3 regions of the Fictibacillus nanhaiensis genome follow, and region 1 is predicted to be linked to each of the others. Evidence: riboswitches for the same ligand, from Rfam matches in the RefSeq annotation. Region 1 holds a riboswitch; each other region holds the start of a gene.

The links. Region 1 has a riboswitch for lysine ahead of lysA (diaminopimelate decarboxylase). Riboswitches for the same ligand answer to the same signal wherever they lie in the genome.
Region 2: it holds a riboswitch for lysine, as region 1 does, so the genes downstream of both, ACFS5O_RS14130 (amino acid permease) here and lysA (diaminopimelate decarboxylase) in region 1, are expected to answer to the same signal.
Region 3: it holds a riboswitch for lysine, as region 1 does, so the genes downstream of both, ACFS5O_RS08225 (Na+/H+ antiporter NhaC family protein) here and lysA (diaminopimelate decarboxylase) in region 1, are expected to answer to the same signal.

The regions. Positions count from the first base shown of each region.
Region 1 covers NZ_JBHUPF010000006.1:1,582,871-1,590,879, forward strand. Annotated here, with positions in the region: gene ACFS5O_RS11610 (spore germination protein) at 1-1,094, shown strand, start outside; lysine riboswitch at 1,154-1,330, shown strand; gene lysA (diaminopimelate decarboxylase) at 1,424-2,746, shown strand; gene ACFS5O_RS11620 (peptidylprolyl isomerase) at 2,816-3,250, shown strand; gene ACFS5O_RS11625 (DUF309 domain-containing protein) at 3,306-3,818, opposite strand; gene ACFS5O_RS11630 (segregation/condensation protein A) at 3,952-4,695, shown strand; gene scpB (SMC-Scp complex subunit ScpB) at 4,702-5,292, shown strand; gene ACFS5O_RS11640 (hypothetical protein) at 5,334-5,681, shown strand; gene ACFS5O_RS11645 (type III polyketide synthase) at 5,876-6,952, shown strand; gene ACFS5O_RS11650 (isoprenylcysteine carboxyl methyltransferase family protein) at 6,953-7,507, shown strand; gene ACFS5O_RS11655 (D-alanyl-D-alanine carboxypeptidase family protein) at 7,587-8,009, shown strand, end outside.
Region 2 covers NZ_JBHUPF010000006.1:2,037,429-2,045,437, forward strand. Annotated here, with positions in the region: gene ACFS5O_RS14120 (nucleobase:cation symporter-2 family protein) at 53-1,375, opposite strand; gene ACFS5O_RS14125 (xanthine phosphoribosyltransferase) at 1,372-1,962, opposite strand; purine riboswitch at 2,094-2,195, opposite strand; gene ACFS5O_RS14130 (amino acid permease) at 2,230-3,648, opposite strand; lysine riboswitch at 3,736-3,915, opposite strand; gene ACFS5O_RS14135 (GDSL-type esterase/lipase family protein) at 4,004-4,720, opposite strand; gene ACFS5O_RS14140 (class D sortase) at 4,904-5,521, opposite strand; gene ACFS5O_RS14145 (processed acidic surface protein) at 5,527-6,861, opposite strand; gene ACFS5O_RS14150 (DsbA family protein) at 7,114-7,833, shown strand; gene ACFS5O_RS14155 (disulfide oxidoreductase) at 7,836-8,009, shown strand, end outside.
Region 3 covers NZ_JBHUPF010000006.1:925,528-933,536, forward strand. Annotated here, with positions in the region: gene ACFS5O_RS08205 (YunC family protein) at 18-320, opposite strand; gene ACFS5O_RS08210 (thymidylate synthase) at 444-1,238, shown strand; gene ACFS5O_RS08215 (dihydrofolate reductase) at 1,235-1,711, shown strand; gene yunB (sporulation protein YunB) at 1,784-2,641, shown strand; lysine riboswitch at 2,746-2,928, shown strand; gene ACFS5O_RS08225 (Na+/H+ antiporter NhaC family protein) at 3,072-4,661, shown strand; gene ACFS5O_RS08230 (sodium-dependent transporter) at 4,850-6,352, shown strand; gene ACFS5O_RS08235 (methionine/alanine import family NSS transporter small subunit) at 6,354-6,458, shown strand; gene ACFS5O_RS08240 (M23 family metallopeptidase) at 6,814-7,815, opposite strand.

The sequences.
Region 1 (8,009 bases):
ATCCAGGAAGATCTCCAGAAGAACCTGACATTGAGAAAGTGGTAAGGGGAGCGCGTGATGGATACACAGAAAACATTATCATTAATACTGCTCTTACAAGAAGGCGCATTAGAGATGAACGATTACGACACGAAATTCTTCAAGTCGGTGAACGTTCCAAGACGGACGTGTGTTTGTCTTATATCCAAGATGTAGCAGATCCTGGACTCGTTGACCTCATTAGAAAAGAGCTTAACTCGATTGAGATCGACGGAATACCCATGGCCGATAAGACGATAGAAGAATTTGTAGTAAAACAAGGCTGGAACCCGTTTCCTTTAGTACGTTACACAGAAAGACCTGATGTTGCAGCTCAACACTTGATGGAAGGTCATGTATTAATCATCACAGATACATCACCAAGTGTCATCATTACACCTACAACACTTTTTCATCACGTACAACATGCAGAAGAGTTTAGGCAGACACCATTCATAGGTGCATTTTTAAGATGGACCCGTTTTACAGGTATGCTGGCATCGGTATTCTTAGTACCGATGTGGCTATTGTTCTCGATGGAAGAGCAATTGCTGCCGCCTTTCATTGATTTTATAGGTCCGAATAAACACACGAACATCCCTTTGTTTCTTCAAATTATTTTTGCAGAGATGGGGATCGATATTTTAAGACTTGCGGCCATCCATACACCGAGTGCTCTATCAACCGCCATGGGTCTGATCGCGGCTGTATTGATCGGTCAGATAGCGATTGATGTGGGGTTATTCGTTCCAGAAGTTATTCTTTATGTTGCAATTGCTGCCATTGGGGCGTTCTCTACACCTAGTTATGAGCTGAGTATCGCCAACAGGGTTTTGCGTCTTTTTCTGATTATTATGGTCATGCTCTTTAAAGTCCCTGGGTTTATCGTTGGTTTTACCATCATGATCTTGTATATGGCAACGATTAAGAATCTGAACACACCATACCTATGGCCGTTCATTCCTTTTAATCCTAAAGCATTCCTGCAGATCGTTGTTCGGATAGCCGTTCCGGTTTCTAAAGTTCGGCCGAGTATCGTACATCCGCAGAACACCAAAAAACAGCCAACTAATTAATCTGTCCCTTGCTGATTGTTGAAAATTATGTTAAATTCATAACTAAATAAATATGCCTCATATGAGGTAGAGGCGCAAAACGAATGAGTAGCATATGGAGTTCATGGATGACGATGAAATATGTTGAAAGGTCAATTTGCCGAAGTGTAAGAAGGGTTCCATCGCTTTTTATGCTGGGCCGCTGCTGAATAAGCAACGGACTGTCACTACATCTGTAGTGGAGAGCTATTCCGACATGAGGGTACGGTTTTGACAGCCTGCCTTAGTTGCGGCTGTTTTTTGTATTTGTCGGGATTGAATTCTCTATCAACAACGAGAGGGGATTTTTTGTGAATTTACACGGAACATCAAGAATTGGAGATAATCAGCATCTTTGGATCGGTGGTATAGATACGATAGAGCTTGCGAAAAAATATGGAACACCGCTTTATCTGTATGATCTATCCTTAATTAAAAATAGAGCAAGAGGTTTCAAAAATGCGTTCGAGGAAAGCGGGGTAGGGTATCAAGTCGCTTATGCCTCAAAAGCCTTTTCCTCGATCGCCATGTTTCAGCTTATCGAGCAAGAAGGATTAAGTCTCGATGTGGTTTCAGGCGGAGAACTTTATACAGCACTTCAAGCTGAATTTCCACCTGAGAGAATTCACTTTCATGGAAACAACAAGAGCTTAGCAGAATTAGAATTTGCACTTACAGCTGGAGTTGGCTGTATTGTAGTAGATAATTTTCATGAGATCTCATTATTAAAGATGTTGAGCAGTAAGCTAAACAAAAAAGTAAACATTCTTCTTCGTTTAACTCCAGGGATTGAAGCACATACCCATGATTACATCATTACTGGACAGGAAGATTCTAAGTTTGGATTTGACCTAGGAAATGGTCAAGGAGACAAAGCACTTCAAGAAGTAATTGCATTTGAAGGCTTTCGTGTTCTAGGGATTCATTGTCATATTGGCTCTCAAATTTTTGAAACAGAAGGGTTCACCCTGGCGATTGAAAAACTGTTTAATCATTTTAAGAAGTGGGAAGAAAATTTTAGTTATTTTCCAAGTGTCGTAAATCTTGGAGGCGGATTCGGTATCCAATATACAACAGAGGATACACCTCTATCTCCCGAACAGTACGTTTCAGCCATGATCGTAGAAGTGAAGAAACAGATGATTCAATTTGAAGGTCAAGATCTTCCTGAACTTTGGATTGAACCAGGCCGTTCCCTTGTAGGGGATGCGGGTACGACGATCTACTCGATTGGCTCTCAAAAAGAAATCGAGGGAGTTAGACACTATGTTTCCATTGATGGCGGGATGACAGATAACATTCGTCCTGCACTCTACCAAGCGAAATATGAAGCTTTTGTAGCGAATAAGATGAACGAACAAGCCACAAAAACGGTATCGATCGCAGGGAAGTGCTGTGAGAGCGGCGATATGTTAATTTGGGATATTGACCTTCCTGAAGTATGTGATCGCGACTTCTTGGCTGTTTCCTGTACGGGTGCTTACGGTTATAGTATGGCAAGCAACTATAATCGAATTCAGCGGCCAGCAGTTGTATTTGTAGAAAACGGAGAAGAACAGCTAGTAGTTAAGAGGGAAACATATGAAGACCTCATCAAGAACGATGTTCCGCTAAAATCGAATGTTTTTGTGTAAATTAGTTTACGGAGCAGCTTTTTAGCCGTACAATGGTAGTTGAATGAAGTAGAAGGAGGCCTGTTTTTTATGAAAAAAGGTTCAATTGAATTTGAAAACGGCGAAAAAATTGTATTTGATCTGTATCAGGAAGAAGCACCTGGAACAGTAGAAAACTTTGAAAAACTTGCAAACGAAGGCTTTTACAACGGTGTTACATTCCACCGTGTTATCCCTGGATTTGTAGCTCAAGGTGGAGATCCAACAGGAACTGGAGCTGGCGGCCCTGGTTATTCTATTCCTTGTGAAACAGAAGGAAACCCACACAAGCACGTAGCAGGTTCTCTTTCAATGGCGCATGCTGGTCGCGATACAGGTGGAAGCCAATTCTTTATCGTACACGAGCCACAGCCGCACTTGAACGGTGTTCATACTGTTTTTGGACAAGTTACAGAAGGTATGGAAACGGTCCTTCGTATTAAACAAGGCGATGTAATGAAAGAAGTTAAAGTTTGGGAAGAATAATTTCCAAATAAGAAAAGCTCCGGATTTTTCCGGAGCTTTTTTATGCTTTAGGCAATTATAAATTTCTGTTTTTCATAAGTTTTTGTCTATTTCGTTCATCAATAACAGTGGAACGGTCTCTTAAAAAGTGTTTATTTACGATGTTTTCATCCACTACGGTTGATAAAGACCACTCTTCTTCCGTCACACCAGCTTTTACTAAACATACGCGCATAAGGTCAGTTGAAAGTGAAAGTGCTATCGACTCAAAAGGTTGCTGTTGCTCAACTTTTTGTGTAATTCTATCGAGTAGTTCAAAAAATGGTTCAGCTTCTATCCCGAGTTCTTTCAGTGCCGATTCCTCTTTTTGCAGCTTCACTTTACAACTCAAGATCATTCGTCTAGCTCCATTGTAGTTTCCGCGCCGATGATGATATTGGGCTACTGCAAGCTGGATCAATCCAGGCCACAGATCTCCTTTCATTCCCTCGTCCTTCCAATGCTCCTCAAGCACTTCATGACATTCAAAGTAATCTTGATCTCTATGAAAATGCACCAAGTATTGTATCCATGGTTTTGGATAAGTCACTGATCGTTCACGCCCCTTAATAAGCTCGACTCTAAGTTTACCATATACACAGCATGAATAAAAACAAGCCGCGAGACGTACAAAATATGATATAATTTTATAATACAAAATCGCTAAAAACTGGGGAAATGTTATGCAATATAGTGTGAAGCTTGATGGATTTGAAGGTCCGCTAGACTTACTGCTTCATTTGATACAAACCTACGAAGTGGATATCTATGATATTCCGGTAGCCATCATAACTGAGCAATACCTTCAATATATACATACGATGAAAGAACTTAAACTTGATGTAGCAAGTGAATTTTTAGTCATGGCAGCTACACTTCTTGCCATTAAGAGCAAGATGCTGCTACCAAAGCATGAAGAAGAGCTGTTTGAGAATCAAATGGAACTTGAGATGGAAGAAGATCCAAGAGATGATTTAGTAAGAAGACTCGTTGAATATAGAAAGTACAAGCACGCTGCTGATGAACTGAAAGAAAGAGAATCAGCAAGAAGTTTAATATACACCCGTCAGCCAGCTGATCTCTCTCAGTTTGAAAAAGAAGAGTCAGCAAAACAAGTGACCAACGTAACCCTTTATGATATGTTGCAGGCGATGCAGAAAGTCTTTCAAGAAAAGGTAACGCGGGCACCTAAGCAAACGACCATTGAACGGCAAGAGATTCCGATTGAAAAAAGGATGGAACAAATAAAATCCTCTCTTCTTTCGGTAGGCGGAAGAAAAAAGTTTACAGATCTTTTTGATAAGAGTACGAAAGAACATGTCGTTGTGACGTTTCTTGCTATATTAGAGCTTATGAAAGTAAAATCAATTAATTGCGAACAACAAGATCATTTTAGCGAAATTTATATAACGATGTTAGAGGAGTAATACGATTTGGAACGAAATGAATATAAAGCGGTTATCGAGGGTTTACTTTTTGTCAGCGGAGATGAAGGAATCGACAGGAAACAGATCTCTCAAGTACTAGAGATCGATAGCAAAGAACTGGATCCCGTCATAGAAGAGTTAAAACAAAGTTATGCGTCATCAGATAGAGGGATGTCTATTGTCGAATACGCGGGATCTCTTCAATTTGTAACGAAACCTGAACACGCTGCCTTTTATGAACGCCTTGTAGAAACACCTGGTCATGCTACACTTTCTCAAGCGGCCCTTGAAACACTTGCGATCATCGCCTATAAACAGCCCATTACAAGGTCAGAGATCGAAGAAGTTAGAGGTGTGAAAACGGAGAAACCGTTGCAGACACTATCTGCAAAAGGTTTGGTAAAAGAAGTGGGACGAGCAGAGGGAACGGGACGGGCTATTCTTTATGGTACAACAAAAGCGTTCTTAGAACATTTTGGTCTGCAAAGCGTAAAAGAGTTGCCTCCACTTCCAGAGAACATTCAGGAAGAAAATGTAGAACAAGAAGCAGATCTGTTTTTTTCTAAGTTTCAAGAATCACTATCTACCGATGAATAGCAAGGGGGAGTCATGCATTGTTGATTCAGCATATTGATGGAATGGAGTTAGAAAAAGAAAAGCCGAATACATCGGAGGACTTTTTTAACCGTTCAGAAGTGACTTATGAGTGGAACGGAAAAACACAAACTTTTCATCTACTTTATGTACGTTATTTTGAAGAGAAACTTCAAGAAGAATTAACGCAGCATGCCTTTTGGAGAGAATACTTGAGCTTCTATAAGATAACAGAAATTGCAGCGCTTACAGCACTGCTTAAAGAACCAGCCTATCTAAAGCGCAAACGAGTCTATATCAACAGTTACGATGAATTTAAAGAGCTATTCAATCAACCGAACGAAGAGTTGCTACGTTCACAACTTAATACCTTAAAACAAATAACAAAGTAAACAGCCTTATATGTATGAGGGCTGTTTTTTTTGTTTTTGTCTTACTACACAAGTTATTTGTAGCGGAGATCAATGACTTCCAACTATTGCGAGGTTTTACTTAAAAGCATACAAATCTTTTTACTCTTCGTTTTAAAAGGCAGTTTAAGGGTAAATTATTAAAAAAGGATATGCAGCAGAAGGAGAGAGATCAATTGCCAAGAATAGCAGCAGTAGAAACGATACATCCGCCTCATAAACTTTCTCAAAATCAAACAATGGATTTTGCAAGAAACCTATTTCAAGACGCGTTCTCCGATATTGAGCGTTTGCTCAAAGTATTTCAGAATGGTGAGATCGAATCACGCTATTTTGCGATGCCTATAGATTGGTTTAAGGAAAAAAGAAGTTTTCAAGAGAAAAATGATTTATACATAGACTTTGCGACAAATTTAGGAGCAGAATGTATCGAAAAAGTGATGTCTGATCAAAGCCTAAAAGTATCATATGAAGATATAGATGCTATTTTCTACATCTCGAGTTCTGGTCTGTCCACTCCGAGTATTGAAGCTAGAATTATGAATATTCTTCCATTCTCATCACATACGAAGCGGATTCCGATCTGGGGTTTAGGGTGTGCGGGTGGTGCTTCGGGCTTTTCAAGGGCTTACGACTATTGTAAAGCCTATCCAAGATCAAATGTGCTCGTATTAAGTGTAGAACTTTGTTCACTCACATTTCAGCACGAAGATCTTTCAAAGAGCAATTTAGTAGGTACCTCATTGTTTGCTGATGGAGTGGCTTGTGCGTTAATCTGCGGAGATGAATCCGTCACGGCCAAAACAGGAGAAATATCGCCATACATAAAAGATACGATGTCCACATTGAAACCACATTCTGAAGACGTGATGGGATGGGAAGTAAAGGACACTGGTTTGTATGTTGTCTTCTCAAGAGATATCCCAAACGTCATCCGAACGTGGCTCAAACCGAACGTCGATGAGTTCTTAAACCGTAATCAGCTAGTTGGAGAACAGATCAAACACTTTATCGCACACCCTGGAGGTAAGAAAGTTTTACAAGCTTATGTTGATGCGCTGGGAATTCCGCTAACAAAGACTGATATCTCAAGAGACGTTTTGAGGGAAAACGGAAATATGTCCTCTGCGACTGTTTTCTATGTCTTAAAAAATTTCATGCAAACAAAAAAAGATGAGGGAGATCTTGGTGTGATGGCTGCTTTAGGACCAGGTTTTTCTTCTGAACTTCTTTTAGTGGAATGGAGGAAGTAGATGAATTGGTTTCTTCTGTTTTGGTGTTTTCTTATCGTACAAAGATTAGCAGAAGTAAGGATTGCTAAATCTAACGAAAAGAAGCTGTTGAGCAAAGGTGCCGTTGAAGCGGGAAAAGATCACTATAAGTGGATGGTCTCGATGCACGTAGCGTTCTTTGTTGTTTTCTTTTTAGAAGTCTTTGTTTTTAATGCACAGCCACCTAGTTGGTGGATCGTTCCGTTTGTATTGTTCCTAATGGCTCAAGTGATTCGAGTATGGGCAATTTCGTCATTAGGTGAGTTTTGGAATACGAAGATCATTCTATTACCTGGTGCGAATGTCGTAGCAAAAGGTCCGTATCGTTTTATGAGACATCCTAACTACACGATCGTCTCGTTAGAACTTTTAGTGATGCCCCTCATTTTTGGTGCCTATTTTACAGCAATTCTTTTCACCATTTTAAATATATTCATGTTAAGTGTGCGGATTCCTGCTGAAGAAAAAGCGCTCATGGAACTGACAGATTACGAAAAAAGCCATGGTGAAAAGCAACGTTTTTTTCCTTCTCAATAATTTGCGGAAGTAAATCCCATTCATAACTCGTCCTTGTTTGCATAAACTTTTACAAAACACCTAAAGGGCGGGATTATGAATGAAACGAACCTTAAAACGAAAACCATTGCTGCTCGTTTTGATCGGTATGCTTATCCTTGCTGCATTCCCGCAAGAAGCAAAAGCTGAACCCGGTGTATCAGCAAGTGCTGCTGTGTTGATGGAGCAATCATCAGGAAGAGTATTATTTGGGCGAAATGAACATCGTCCGATGAGAATAGCAAGTATCACAAAGATCATGACCGCGATCCTTGCAATAGAGTCAGGAAAGATGAACGATACGGTTACCATAACGGAAGCTGCATCGAGAACAGAAGGGTCATCTCTATACTTAAAGCCAGGTGAAAAGATACCCTTAAAAGATTTAGTGTATGGCTTGATGCTTCGATCTGGAAATGATTCAGCCGTTGCGATCGCTGAGCATGTTGGAGGAAGCTTAGATGGCTTTTCTTATTTAATGAAT
Region 2 (8,009 bases), 450 kb from region 1:
AAGAAAATGCAGGTGACGTTCTAACATGTTTTTAGCATTAATATGTGGGACATTAACTTGATTTTGCTACTCTTTTTTCATTACTTGATAATACGGGGATATTTACACTTTTTACTTTTTTAGACTTTGTGTTAAATAATAAATTCAGTAGAACAGCCATCAAACTTCCGGCTACGATTCCGTTTTCAGTAAGAATTTGAATACTTTCAGGAAGTTTGCTGAAAAGTTCAGGTTCGACGGTTACGCCTAACCCCATTCCTACTGAGCAAGCAATAATCAGAAGATTTTCTTGTTTAGCAAGGTTCACTTCACTTAGCATTTTGATACCAGAAGCAAACACCATTCCAAACATGGCAACCATCGCTCCTCCCATCACAGCTGTTGGAATTAAAGTCGTAAGTGCAGCTACTTTTGGAATCAACCCAAGGAAAATCAACATCCCCCCTGCAACATAGATTACCTGCTTTGCTTTTACCCCAGATAACTGAACAAGGCCAACGTTTTGTGAATATGTCGTATAAGGAAAAGCGTTAAAGATTCCACCTAGAATAATGGCAAGTCCCTCTCCTCGGTATCCTTTTGTTAAGTCTTTTGGTGTTAAGTTTCTGTCGCATATCTTTCCTAACGCCATAAATACACCTGTTGACTCAATCAAACTTACGATAGCGACTAAGATCATGGTAATGATCGCACCAAGTTCAAAAGTGGGAACTCCAAAATAAAATGGCTTAGGCATGTGAACCCATGATGCATCTAGAACTGGCGTAAAGTCTACTAAACCTAGAAAAACAGAAACGATTGTACCCGCTATCAGACCAATTAAGATAGAAACGGAACGAATAAAACCTTTTGAAAATCGATATAAAAGAAGGATGAATGCTAAAACACCAAAAGAGAGCAATAAATTTTGTGCTGAACCAAAGTTCTCACTACCTGCTCCCCCTGCCATGTCTTTGATTGCAACGGGAATTAGGGTAATTCCTATAATGGTTACAACGGTTCCCGTCACGATGGGTGGAAACAACTTAAGTATTTTTCCGAACGCTCCAGCAAAAATGACAACGAATAAACCTGCTGCAATGATGGAACCGTAGATGGCACTCATCCCATATTGTCCCCCAATGGCAATCATCGGACCTACCGCTGTAAAAGTACAACCTAGGACAACGGGTAGACCTACTCCGAAGAAACGGTTCTGCCAAACTTGGATAAGTGTTGCTAGTCCACATGTTAAAAGATCGATAGCTACTAAATAAGCTAACTGTTCAGGAGATAATTTCAAAGCACTTCCTACGATCAATGGTACGATCACTGCTCCTGCATACATAGCGAGAACGTGTTGAATCCCTAAAGAAAATACTTTACCCTTCTTCATGATGACATCACCTCAGATTGAATGAACGTTATTCCATTCGTGTTCATTTCTTTTATTCTTGCGATCGATTCTACGCGATACCCCTTATCCTCAAGTTTTCGACGACCGACCTGGAACGACTTTTCGATCACGATACCAAATCCAGCAATCGTAGCATGTGCTTGATCTACAAGCTCAGCTAAACCAAGTGCAGCTTCACCATGTGCAAGGAAATCATCAATAATCAACACCTTATCACCGGGTTGAATAAATTTCTTAGCAACAGAAATCTCGTTTTGTTCTTGTTTAGTAAAAGAATAAACGCTCGATGTTAATAATCCATCTGTTAAAGTTAACGATTTCTTTTTTCGAGCAAAGACGACAGGAACATGAAGTTTCAACCCCGCGAAAACAGCAGGTGCTATACCTGAAGATTCAATCGTAACAATTTTTGTAATTCCTTCATTTTTAAAACGATCTGCAAATTCAGTACCTATTTGCTGCATGAGCTCTGGGTCGATCTGATGATTTAAAAACGAGTCTACTTTTAAAACGGACGAGGACAACACAATGCCTTCATCACAAATTTTCTTTTCTAAAAAATTCATTTTCCCACCCCATTGTTTAATTTACACACAAAAAAACCGGAGAACACCTTCTCTCTGAACGAGTGAAGCAATTCTCCGGTTAAATAAAATCGGAACACATAAATAGCCCAATACATCTATAGAAAGATGCATGGAAAGTTTGCGTCACTCGTAGTCAAACCCTTAACGGGGGTTTGGTAGAAACTTGCAGGCCATATCCCTGCGATTATACGAGCTATATGAAGTTAACTCACATTATACGTTAAAGACTTTAAAAAGAAAACCTCTTTATGCCACTTTGCTATTTTTACGGTTATTCGGCGTATATTTATGAAAGATGGGATATACGAGAAATCCTAAGAAAAATAATCCGATTCCTAAAGTGAAGGTCTTCACATCCGCTGTTCCGGAAATGATAACCCAACTCGAGTAGATGAATGCCAATAAAGCAATCACACCATCTCTTACGCGAGATCCTTTTATATCATTGTAAGTTTCTCCGCTAAAGACAAGCTTTAAAAAGTAAATGGCCGAAATCAAATACGGGATCAAATATGCGAGCGTAGCTGAAGTGGTTAAGAACGTATAAGCTTCACCGATCGTACCTGATATCGTAGAAAAGATAAAAATTTGAGACATGATGTTGGTTACTGCTAATGCGTTCACCGGGCTACCGTTCTTATTCACTTTTGCGAAGATAGCGGGAAATACGCCTGATTTAGCTGCTTGATAAGGAACTTCCGAACTTAACAGAATCCAGCCGATTGTTGAACCGAACAAAGAGATAACAGCTAACAATCCCATTAAGGAAGCTCCCGTATTTCCGATCAGTACGGATAATACATCAACGAATGGTTTGTCTGAACTCATGAGAACTTCTCGAGGCAAAACGTTCATCGTTAGTAATGTCGTAATCATGTAGATGCTAAGTGCAATCAAAAGACCTATGATCGTAGCTTTTTTAACATCTCGTTGCGAAGAAGCTCTCCCCGATAAGACAACAGCTGATTCGATCCCAACAAAAGCCCATAACGTTGCAATGGCCGCCATATTAATCTGACTTCCAAGACCATGAGAGGTCCCTTCATTGTCTACAATTGGGAAGTAAGCATCAGCAAAGATGGTTGACTCAACAGCGAAAAGTGCAGCGACTATAAACAACATAAATCCGATTACTTTTGAAGCCGTTGCCACAAAGTTAAGTTTCCCTGCTCCGTTCATGCTCTTGATTAAAATAAAATGAGTAAACCATAGAAGTGCCGTACACACGACAAATGTAATTAGCTTTCCTAACTGAATGTCTTGGTTAAGTACCGTTCCGATAACCTTTTGACTTCGCATCATAGGGAAAAACGTTGACAAATATCCTGCAAAACTCGTGATGATCGCGACGTTGCTTATCCAATTCGCCACCCAGTATCCCCATACCATGCTGAATCCTGCTACATTTCCGGCTTTTGGATTGGAGAACAAAGCTCTTGCATAGCTTTGAGGTCCTGCTGTTAATTCCGGTTTTCTTATGGATAATGAACCAAAGACTAACGCGATCATTAATACTCCAAACCCTGTAACTGCCCATGCGGCTGTAACACCAAGTGGACTAGCTGTTTGAGCTAATGTGTTCGGTAACATAAAAATTCCTGAGCCAACCATGTTTCCAACGACAAATGCAGTTAGCAACCACACACTCCAATTATTATTTTTCATGATGTAAGTACCTCCTGTTGATATAAAGCCAATAAAAAAACACGTATGGAAACGCCCATACGTGAATATAATCAGCATCCTCCAAAAATCTCTCATAGCTCAACGCAGAACGTTCTGCGACAGTTCTGCACTTGTTCAATGCAGCCCCAATGGATTTGTTACGTGGATCTAAACCCATTTCGGCATCAATTCCTTTTAAACTGTTGTCATAAGCACCACTTGCCTCTAACAGTTCTACTCATAATTCATGCGACCTCTACCTCACAGAGATTAATGTGAGGACTTTTATTTAATTATTTTATTTGTAACGTTTTGTAGATTAACAGATTGTTCATTCTGCGTCAATGGTTATCGTTTATTTATATTCAGAACTCTTACGGATGTTTTCGTAAACTCTTTTTCCAATTAAAGCATATCCTTTTTCATTAGGATGAAGTTTATCAGAGAAATAATCACGTTTATTTTTGTTGATGAAAAGGTCATCCGTACGTATATAAGTCGTATTTTTATATTTCTTTGTAACTTCTTTTGTAGATTGATTCCAAGTTGATACGGCCTCATTAACAACAGCCATATCACTCCATTCAGCTTTCGGGTTATAGATTCCTATTATATAAATGGCCTTTGGCTTTTCTTTATTTTGTATTTTCTGAATGATTTTATTTAGATTTTCTTTGTAGATTTCTTCATTTGCTGCTAGTTCTTTTTTGTTGAATTTTGTTAGTTGATCTGTGCTTTTAAGAAAATCATTCGTACCAATATTTATAAAAATAACATCAGAGCTTTTAGCTGTTTTTGCTATCTCTGGATTTTTCAACCGCTGACGCAGGTCTGTGCTTGTATCATTTGGAACTCCAAAGTCATGAATGACAAGCTGTTTATCTAAATCTTCTTCGTACCGTTTTTCAACATCCCCTATATACCCATTATCTTTTGTATCACCTAATCCATAGGCAAGAGAATCACCAAGTGCTGTCACTTCCATTTCTTTAGAGTTAAGCGAGTACACGCCAAAAGCAACCCCTATCAAAACGATGATACAGATTGTGATGATCATTGTGAATTTCTTCATGTTTTCTCCACCGGCTTTCTAGTTGTTTATTCTAAGTATGTATCAGGAGGGATTTCTATAGACCCGCATGCATATTATTGGTATTCATACCTTTTTTGATTATCTTTTAAACAAAACAAGTATACGCCCGTTGAAAATGGGGTCAAAAAAAGACAACAGAAAAGTGTCTGTTGTCTTAATAGATTATGTTAATTTTTGTGATATCAAGTCTGCAACGAGAATATAACGTTCAGGTGATGCACCTATAAAATCAAAAGGATAACACGTTGATAGAGTTAATGTTGCTCTCGGCTTAGGTACGATAACCGTTCTGTCATCTTTATCTACTATGCGCACATGTCGAATTTTATAAGTAAAGCTTCCTGCTGACGTTTCAACAATCAACGTATCACCCTTACCGACTTCACCTAACTTTCGAAAAACGGTATCTCGATGTCCAGAAAGAACCGAATTATCCTTTTCTCCTGGTAAGACACTTTTATCAAAATGACCTACACCGTTCTCTAATTCTTCTTCATCTGTTCCATGAAAAATTGGAAGTGTAGCATTTAACTTTGGTATGAGTAGGTTACCAATATTCTCACCTTTATTTGGTCGTATTGTATATAGTTTTTTTTGTTTCAAGTTATCCTTGTGCTGTTTGGAGGGTTCTTCAGCACTGTTTACAATGTGTGTTTGATCTGTCTGAAAGAGCATGTAGCCTTTTATAAAAGTATAGGCGTTTGTAGTACTGAACCAAAAACCAAGTAATATTAATACGAATGAAAACACAAGAAGTATCTTTCGAACGCTACCTCTCATTTTCATTAGATTCCTTTTACACGAAATCTTCTAAAGAGGAAAATTCCTGCCGCAAAAACACCTAACCCCATTAATGAGTTCTCTAGATGGTTTGTAGCAGTTTTAGGAAGTTTTCCGCCTTTTACTGTTTTAACCGGATGACTGGATTTCGTTGGAACTGCAGTAACAATCTCTTCAACTTTTTGTATATCTTTACCTGTTTCTTGAATTATTTCAGAGCCAAACATTTCAGCTGTGATACGAATATCAGCCAATAATTCACCATTTGTATTATAGATTTCCATGATAAGATCATTTCCATTTGTCGTCTCCATCTTCATCAGTGAATCCATGGAAACAGGTTGTTTTTGTCCATCAACAACTAGATAATACTTTGTCTCAAGTTGTAAAAGTTGTTTCATCTCAGAAAAGATGGAAAGCAGTTCAGCAACTTGTTCAGAAGTAAGTTCATCTGCTGTTTCAAAATCTTCAAACGCCATCATTCTTTCGGCAAGAACCATCATTCGATCAAGAAAGGCTGGATCTTCCCAATTAAGAGTTTCCATATGAGTTAAAAGCTTTTCTATTTCTTCCTCTGTTAAAGCAATCTCTGTAAATAGATCCTCGATATCATCACCTATATAGTCATCCCCATTTATATAGAAATCAACGGCTCCTTCAAGATCTTCAATGTATTCATAGTTTTCTCTTGCATCATCATTTTCTTTTAATAAAGCGTCCAGTTCAGCAAGAGAAGCTAGGTTGTAATCTCTTAATAACTGTTGAAGGTTTTCATCATTAATAAGAGTTCCTTCCCAGTCATCTCCATTAATATAATAATCAACAGACCATTCAAGATGTTCGATATATTCATAGTTTTCACGTGAATCATCGTTTTCTTTTAATAAAGCATCCAGTTCTTCAATGGATTTTAGATCGTAATCACTTAATAACTTTTGAAGGTTTTGATCGTCTATAGGTGTGCCGATCATAAAATCAACTTCCTCAAACAATTCCTCTTCAAAAATAATATAAGTTCCGTCGAGTACATCTTGTCCTTCTTCAATATTTCCATACTCCACAAGAAGTTCATTGAGTCTATCTCGACTAATGTCAAACTCTTTTAACACTGTCTGTACACCTTTTTCTGATAATGGTGTGCCTAGTTCATCAACCGATTCAAAATCTCTTAATGCCCACTCTTTACTGTTCAAATAAGCTACAAAATCCTTCGAGTTCCAACCGATCTCTTGTAAAAACGCTTTATACTCTTTGTCGTTTGCATTTATAGCGAACGCTGACAATGGCAAGATGCCGAGGCTAATCGTAATAGCCAATAAGAAAGTTACAACCTTTTTCATCCCTGTACCCCCAAAAAACTTGTTTAGTATAATTTCTAGAAAATTATACTGCCAAAGTCTTCTTTTGCATACAAGTTTTTTATTAAATAGAGGAATAAAGTATTATCTTTTTTTTTCATATAAATTGCTCAATATTGTTCGAGTTTACATCTGAAATAGAATGTTCAAGATTTCTTCATTGTAAATACCTTCAACTTTGTTTACGATAAAAGTAACTTCTTTTTATTTAGTAAAAATTCTACGAGGTGAACAATGGGTAAACAAAAAAAGAATAAGGCTTATGTAAACAGCTCAAAGAAAAAGAAAAACTCTTCTCCTGTTTGGCTTTTTTGGACGATTGGTATTTTGACTCTTGGATTGATTGTTTTTCTGTTCAGTGGTGCACTTGATAATAATGATACATCCACAGCTGATATTTCCTACGAAAACCAGCCTTACTTAGGTGAGAAAGATGCAACTGTTAATATCATTGAATTTGGAGATTACAAGTGTCCTGCATGTAAGAACTTTAATGAGTCGTTCTTTCCACTTATTGACAAAGAACTGATTCAAACAGGTAAAGTGAAATTCTATTTCTTAAACTATCCGTTTATTAATGTAGATTCTGAACGATCTGCAATCTTTGGAGAAACCGTTTATAGAGAATTAGGTAATGAAACGTTTTGGAAGTTTCATAAGACACTTTACGAAAAGCAGCCTGACGATCAGAATCTAGAACGACAAGATATCTTTACCGAGAAATTCTTAACAGAAACACTTGGTGAAGTAACTTCAGATGAAGATGTTAAGAAAGTAACCGAAACATGGAAAGACAAGGACAACGAAAAAGCTTTAAAAACAGATGAAACACTTGTAAGTGAACTTGGTGTAACGAGTACACCTACCTTGTTTGTTAATGGTAAAAAGTTCGACGGTACATCTTTAGAAGATTTAAAGAGAATGGTTGATGATGCTGCGAAGGAGAGTAAGTAAAGGTGGGTAATAAACCTTTGTTGATCGCTTGGGTCGCATCGATCGTTTCCACGGTAGGAAGTCTGTTTTTTAGTGAAGTCATGAATTTTGTGCCATGTAATTTTTGCTGGTATCAACGAATCTTGATGTATCCGTTAGTAATTGTGCTAGGTGTTGCCTTTTATCAGCAAGATCAT
Region 3 (8,009 bases), 660 kb from region 1:
TCTCGCCGATAAATGCTTTAGATCATTTTTAAAAGTGCTTTTCGCCCTTGCATACCAACTTCAATACCTTTTTCTTTTGCTTCAAGAGTAATAGATTCTAAAGGTGCATCCAACAGCTGCTCGATTGTTCTTACTCCAACAGCGCGTCCTGCGATAATTTTACGGTCTGCTAACTTTTCGTTTAATAGTGCCACATCTAGTGCTCCACACATGATATATCCATTGTCATTGAATACAGCCATAAAATTCGTTTTTGGCAAACGAAGGGTGACAGCGGTAAACGGATGTCCTTCGATTAAGATCGGGTTCATCTCTAACATGCTTCCACTCCTTTCTTCACTATTATTTTTATGTGTACAGAAGGGAAAAAGTGTTAGGTGTTGAAGCTATTTTTATGACTTTTCGTATGATACGATTAAAAGAAAAATAGGAGGCGATGAGGGATGAAACAATATCTGGATTTTCTTCAAGATATTCTACATAACGGTACAAAAAAAGAGGATCGGACAGGCACGGGAACCGTTTCTGTTTTTGGTCGTCAGATGAGGTTTGACCTCCAAGAAGGCTTTCCGCTTGTTACGACAAAAAAATTACATGTAAAGTCGATTATTCATGAATTGCTCTGGTTTTTAAAAGGTAATACGAATATTGCTTATTTAAAGGAAAACGGTGTACGCATTTGGGATGAGTGGGCAGATGAAGAGGGAAACCTTGGTCCTGTATACGGTCATCAGTGGCGATCTTGGTCGACTCCGAACGGTGAGACGATCGACCAGATCTCAAACGTAATCGAAGACATCAAAAACAACCCGGATTCAAGACGATTAATCGTCTCTGCATGGAATCCGTCTGATATTCCGAATATGGCACTTCCACCCTGTCATTTGTTATTCCAATTTTATGTTGCGGATGGAAAACTCTCCTGTCAGCTTTATCAGCGCTCAGCAGATAGTTTCTTAGGCGTGCCTTTTAATATTGCGTCGTATGCTTTGTTAACGATGATGGTAGCTCAAGTAACAGGCCTTAAACCAGGTGAGTTCGTTCACACAGTAGGTGACGCACACATCTACACCAATCATCTTGAACAAGTTGAGCTGCAGCTCACTCGTGAGCCAAAGCCGCTTCCTAAGATGAAGATAAATCCGAATGTAACGAATATCTTTGATTTTACTTACGGTGATTTTGAACTTGTAGACTATGAAGCGCATCCCCATATTAAAGGTGTGGTGAGCGTATGATCTCGTTTGTTGTAGCGATGGATGAAAATCGTGCGATCGGCAAAGACAATGACCTTCCGTGGTACTTACCGAACGATCTCAAGCACTTTAAAAACGTAACGATGGGAAAACCGATCGTGATGGGGCGAAAAACGTATGAATCTATCGGAAAGCCTCTACCCGGACGAGAGAATATCGTGGTAACAAGAGATGAAAAGTATCAAGCAGAAGGAACGACCGTGGTTCATTCTGTTGACGAAGTCATGCAAAAAGAAGCAGAAGAATTATGTGTGATTGGTGGAACTGAGATCTTTAAGTTGTTCATGTCAGTTGCAGATCGTCTGTATGTTACAGAGATCCACCATACATTTGACGCTGATACGTATTTTCCTGAGATCAATCGTGATGAGTGGATGGAAGTCTCACGTAAACCAGGCATTGTTGATGAAAAGAACAAATATCCACACGATTTTGTCGTGTACGAAAAAAATTAAAACCATAAAGTTTGAATGAGCCCCCCTCTTGTCTGCATACATATGTATATGTAGATAAAGGGGGGTTACCTTTTGCTTAAACGCAAAAAAATGAAACTTCGAAAAGGGCCACTTCCATTCCGATTTGTTGTGCTAATATCTTTTTCACTTTTTATTATTATTACTATTCAAGGGTTGTGGTTAGTAGATAAAGGAATTGAGCCAACTTTGATGTATGTAGCTCAGAGAAAAACAGAGGAAATAGCATCTTTAGCAATAAATGAAGCAATTTTTAATAAATTATTTGATTCAATCGATATGCAAGACATACTAATTTCTAAAGAAGATAAAGATGGAAACATTGTTTTTGCTGGAGTTAATCAAAAAGTAGTAAACAATGTTCAATATAAGTCAGCGATTGTTGTTCAAGAATTTTTAAAAGAAATCGAAAAAGGTAAAATTCCAGAAAGTATTAAATCAGAAAAATTAGGTTTATCAAAAAAACATCCGGATGAACCCGGCGTGATCATGGATATACCTCTTGGGCAAGCTACTGAAAACTCCTTATTAGCGAATTTAGGACCACGCATTCCCATAAAATTCACTATTGTTGGAGATGTAAATACTGATATTGAAGAAAAAATTGAAACAGTGGGCATTAATAATACTTGGATTTCAATAAATATTATTGTTACTGTAAAAGCTAAAGTAGTTATACCTTTTGCAACTGAAACTGCAATAGTAACAAGACCTATACAAATAATGGGTCAATTTATACCAGGAGAAGTACCGATTTATTATAATCAATCGGGTGACCCGATTCAGCCCGCTTTACCAATTGATCCTCAGATAAAAGAAAAAGTAAAAAGCGAAGATGAATTTCAAGAAGGTACTGATATTCCAGAAGATAGCTCATCAGAAGACGTGAGTGGGAAAGAAGCAACAGAATAAAAATATTTCCTTTATTTAACAAATCCTGTTCAGGTTGACCATTCGTTCTAGTTTGTTATAATTGTAATTGAATTAAAAATTATATATGTCTTTAAGCCTATCACCGATGGGGTAGAGGAGCGGATTTTATAAGTACTTTTTCAGAGAGTGACGTCTGTGAAGAAAAAGGAAAGGAACTTCCGCCGAAGCAAAAGGTAACCGTCTGTTCACTTTTGCTGGGTTTGCACTAAATAAGTGTAAAACTGTCACTGCTTTGAAACTTAAAGCAGTGGAGGACTACTGATCGATGAGGAAAACCATAAATTACTTAAGTGATTGATAACAGGTTATTTCCTTGTCTATTGATCGCTTTTTATTTTGTCCTTTTTTCCTCAACGTCCTGTAAGAACTCCTCAATATCGATGGCTGAATGAAAAGAAGGAGGAACATCATGGAATTTGAGAATTCGATTTATTCATTAATACCACCTGTATTGGCAATCTTAATGGTGGTTCTAACACGCAGAGTGTTAGTCTCGCTAGGAGCTGGAATCATTGCGGGAGCATTATTACTTCATGATTTTAGTATGGGAGCGACACTGAAAGAAATTGGTACGATAGTTAAAGGGCACTTTATTTCAGATGGTGCGTTAAATGAGTGGAATGTGTATATTCTTCTATTCTTATTGATTTTAGGAATGATGACGAGCATTATCTCGTTAGCAGGAGGAAGCCGTGCTTTTGGAGAGTGGGCGATCGCGAGAGTGAAAACCAGAAGAGGTGCACAACTTCTGACCGTTGTGTTCGGCCTCGTCATTTTTATTGATGACTATTTTAACTCTTTAGCTGTCGGAAATGTAAGCAGACCCATTACAGATCGACACCGCATCTCACGTGCAAAACTCGCTTATTATCTTGATTCAACAGCTGCCCCAGTATGTGTCATTTCACCTGTTTCAAGTTGGGGAGCGTACATCATTGGTATTATTGGAACGATTTTTGCTACACATGAGATTACGAATATGTCTGCATTCAGTGCATTTATTCAGATGATTCCTATGAATTTTTATGCAGTGTTTGCCCTAGTTCTCGTGTTTATCGTTGCGTATTTTCAACTTGATTTTGGACCGATGAAAAAGCATGAAGAAACAGCTCTTGCAACAGGAGAAGTGATTGCTCCCGATAAAAAAGCAGCAATCGGAGAAGGAATCAAGCTCGAAGAAAGTGATAAAGGAAAAGTAGGAGACCTTGTGTGGCCAATCGTGATTTTGATTGTATCAACGGTTGGATTTATGATCTATACGGGCATTCAAAATGTGAAGGGGCTTGATGAACCAACGGCCATCACACTTTTATCTATTTTCGAAAACACAGATGTACCAAAATCACTGGTATATGGGGGGCTGCTTGGTTTAGCTTCAGCTATATTGTTCTTCCTACCTAAGAAGATGGGTGCTGCATCATTAGGAAAAGGACTGGGACGTGGTATTCAATCTATGCTCGGTGCTGTTACGATCTTACTTTTTGCTTGGACGATCATCTCAATCATTGATAGCTTAGGAACAGGAACGTATCTTGCAGGATTAGTCGATCAGCATATGAATTTAGCTTATCTGCCATTTGTTCTTTTTGTCCTGTCAGGGCTTATGGCTTTTGCAACAGGAACTTCATGGGGGACGTTTGGTGTCATGCTTCCGATCGCAGCAGAAATTTCTGCATCTACAAATATAGATTTCATGTTGCCTGTTCTAGCGGCCGTTTTAGCAGGCTCTGTTTTTGGCGACCACTGTTCACCAATATCAGATACTACCATCCTTTCTTCAACAGGAGCAGGAAGTCATCATATCGATCACGTTATGACCCAGCTTCCTTATAGCCTAGTGGCTGCAGGAGTATCTGCAGTAGGGTATCTTGCACTCGGCTTAACAGAGAGTGTTTGGGTTGGCCTTCTTGCATCTGCAGTGATCTTTATCTTGGCACTCATCATCATTAAAAAAATTTCTAGTAAAAATAGCATGAGCGATCAAGCATATCACGCTTAAGCTTGAAAGTGTCTGGTTGTTAACCAGGCACTTTTTCTTATATTTATACGACGTTTTCCCCCTTATTCCGACAAAATAACTAAAAACATTTTGACGGTTTTCATGTTTTGTAATATACTGAACACAGAATTATCAGAAAAAAGTAATAATTGTAAACTTTTCGACTTCATAACAAGGGGGATACAACAATGGAAAATAGGCAGCAATGGGGAAGCCGCTATGGATTTATATTAGCAGCGGTCGGCTCGGCTATCGGCCTAGGCAATATCTGGAGATTTCCAGCAGTTGCTTATGAGAACGGTGGGGGAGCATTCTTCATCCCATATCTAATAGCACTTTTAACGGCAGGGATTCCCTTACTGATTCTAGAATTTACGTTAGGTCATAAGTACCGTGGATCTGCTCCACTATCTTATTTCCGTCTTCACAAAAAAGCGGAATGGCTTGGATGGTGGCAAGTGTTTGTAGCGTTTGTTATTTCCACTTATTACGCGGTAATCATCGCTTGGGCGATTAAGTACTCCATTTATTCATTAAACTTAACTTGGGGAGACAAGCCTTCAGATTTCTTTTATGGAAATGTCCTTCAATTAAGTAAGACGCCTGGTGACATTGGCGGCATCGTACCAGGTATTTTGATCGCACTTCTAATCGTTTGGGTTGTAACGCTTCTTGTTCTTTATAAGGGTGTTTCAAAAGGAATCGAGCGTTTTAACAAAATCTTTATTCCAGCTTTAGTCATTATGTTTACGTTAATCGTTATTCGTGCCGTAACGCTCGATGGTGCAGCTCAAGGTTTGAACACGTTCTTCACTCCTGATTGGAGCATGATCAGTAACGGTAAGGTATGGGTAGCAGCTTACGGTCAAATTTTCTTCTCATTATCAATCGCATTTGCGATTATGGTTACGTATTCAAGCTATCTGCCTAAGAAATCAGATATTAATAACAATGCGTTTATTACAGGTTTCGCAAACTCAGGTTTTGAATTACTAGCAGGTATTGGTGTATTCGCTGCTTTAGGTTTCATGGCCATGCAACAAGGTTTGCCAGTGGATGAAGTAGTAAAAGGCGGAATCGGACTAGCGTTTGAAGTATTCCCAGCAATTATCAATGAGTTTCCTGGTGGAAATGCCTTCTTTGGAACCATGTTCTTCTTAACCCTTGTATTTGCTGGTATGACATCGTTGATTTCGATCGTTGAAACGTATGTGGCAGCTTTACAAGACAAATTTGGAATCTCAAGAACAAAAGCCGTGTTGATGGGCGGAGGAGTAGCATCTGTTATCTCATTACTTTTCGCTACAAAAGGCGGACTGTACATGCTTGATATCGTGGATTACTTTATCAACAACTTTGGTATTACGTTAGCAGGTCTTGTAGAAGTAGTCATCATTGCTTGGTTTGTAAGACAATTGACTGGACTTCAGAACCACGCGAACGCAATCTCTGACTTACGAACAGGATTATGGTGGAAGGTTTGTCTAGGGGTAATCACACCAATTCTTCTTGGTTACATGATGTTCGATAACATTAGACAGAACCTTAAAGAAAACTATGAAGGATATCCTACAGAACTTATCCTTACGTATGGTGTAGCAGTGGCAGTTGGTGTCATCGTACTCGGAGTCGTACTAGGTCTTGTGAAGTGGAAATCTGAAGAAGTTGTAGAGAAAAAGGAGGTCAGCTAATATGACAGGCAGTGCGATTACAATGATGGTGATTGGCATGGTGATCCTATGGGGCGGCCTCCTCGCAAGTATTGCAAATGTGGTTCGCGTTTCAAAAAGAAAATAAAGAGTAAAGCTGTTTCTTCTGTTGAAGAATCAGCTTTTTTTATGATTTGGCGCTCGTAAATCAGAGCAAGGCTCGAGATTTACGAGCGCCATATGAAAAATACGAGCGCCATATGAAAAATACGAGCGCCATATGAAAAATACGAGCGCCATATGAAAAATACGAGCGCCATATGAAAAATACGAGCGCCATATGAAAAATACGAGCGCCATATGAAAAATACGAGCGCCATATGAAAAATACGAGCGCCATATGAAAAATACGAGCGCCATATGAAAAATACGAGCGCCATATGAAAAATACGAGCGCCATATAAAAAAAGAAGCCCTTAAGCTCCTTTTTTTATAACCTAACATTATCTTCGTCTGTTGTTAATACGCTCCTGACGTTCCCATGCTTTTAAATAAGGATATGGGTCAAATGCCCATTCTGTATATCCGTTGTCACGGTACATGCCAAAGTGGAGATGAGGGGGGAATTTCCCAGAAGTTCCGGGAGGTCCGTAACCTGTACTGCCTACGTAGCCGAGTACCATTCCGGGCTCTACGATCGTCCCTTTTTCAATCGCTTTATTGAAACTGCCTAAATGGGCGTAATAATGATATACATTATTGATATCTCGGACACCGATTCTCCATCCGCCAAATCGATTCCATCCTTTGATCTCAACGATTCCATAGGAAACCGCTTTAACAGGTACACCGTAATTCGCAAATATATCTGTACCTTCATGAATGCGTAATCCACCAAATCCACGTCTGTCACCCCATGTGCTTCGGTAACTATAGTTGGATCTTAATGGAACGATAAAGCTGTGTTTGTCTAGAGAAACCGTTCCATAGGTCTCATAGATCTTTGCGTTTTCCATAATAATATCTACGGCTTTATCTCGTTGGTAATAGCTCCAAAGACCAATTCTGAAATTTTCTATATCATGCCCATGCTTTTTAATGATCTCACTAAATGTAAACAGAATGTCTTCATCGTTGTTTCGATCAGCAATACCATCATTGTTACCGTCTTTTCCAATACCTCCAAGCATTGAAATACGTTCAGGGTTGGTATCGTCCATGGTTGGATTTATTGGTCCAGACCATTGCAAAGGAGAAAAATAAATGCCGACTAATCCTTTTCTGGCAGGAAGATCTCTTCTCGCTTTTCTTACGCTTCTTTCATATTGGTCTACACCTGCAAAGTAATGCCATGGAATGAGCGTAACAGACTCCATTTTTTTATAAAGGCTAAGCCGTTCCACGTCTTCTTTCGTAAATCGCTCTGCGGCCTCACTATTTCTTTCCGGAAGAAAGGTTATAAGAAGGGCTGTCAGAGTGAGGAACAGGACTGAAAATTTCCTCATACGTCCCAATCCACTCCTTTCTTTCATTTATCTATAGTTTGTTGAAGTTCAGAAAAAACATGAAGGAAAAATGTTGGAAAAAACTCATGTTTGGAATTTTCCCCTGTCGTATGGTAGAGTATTGATGGGACAATAATGTTTAAGTAGAAATTAAAATACGAACGTTCATTATACGAAAGACCAAGAAAATTTGG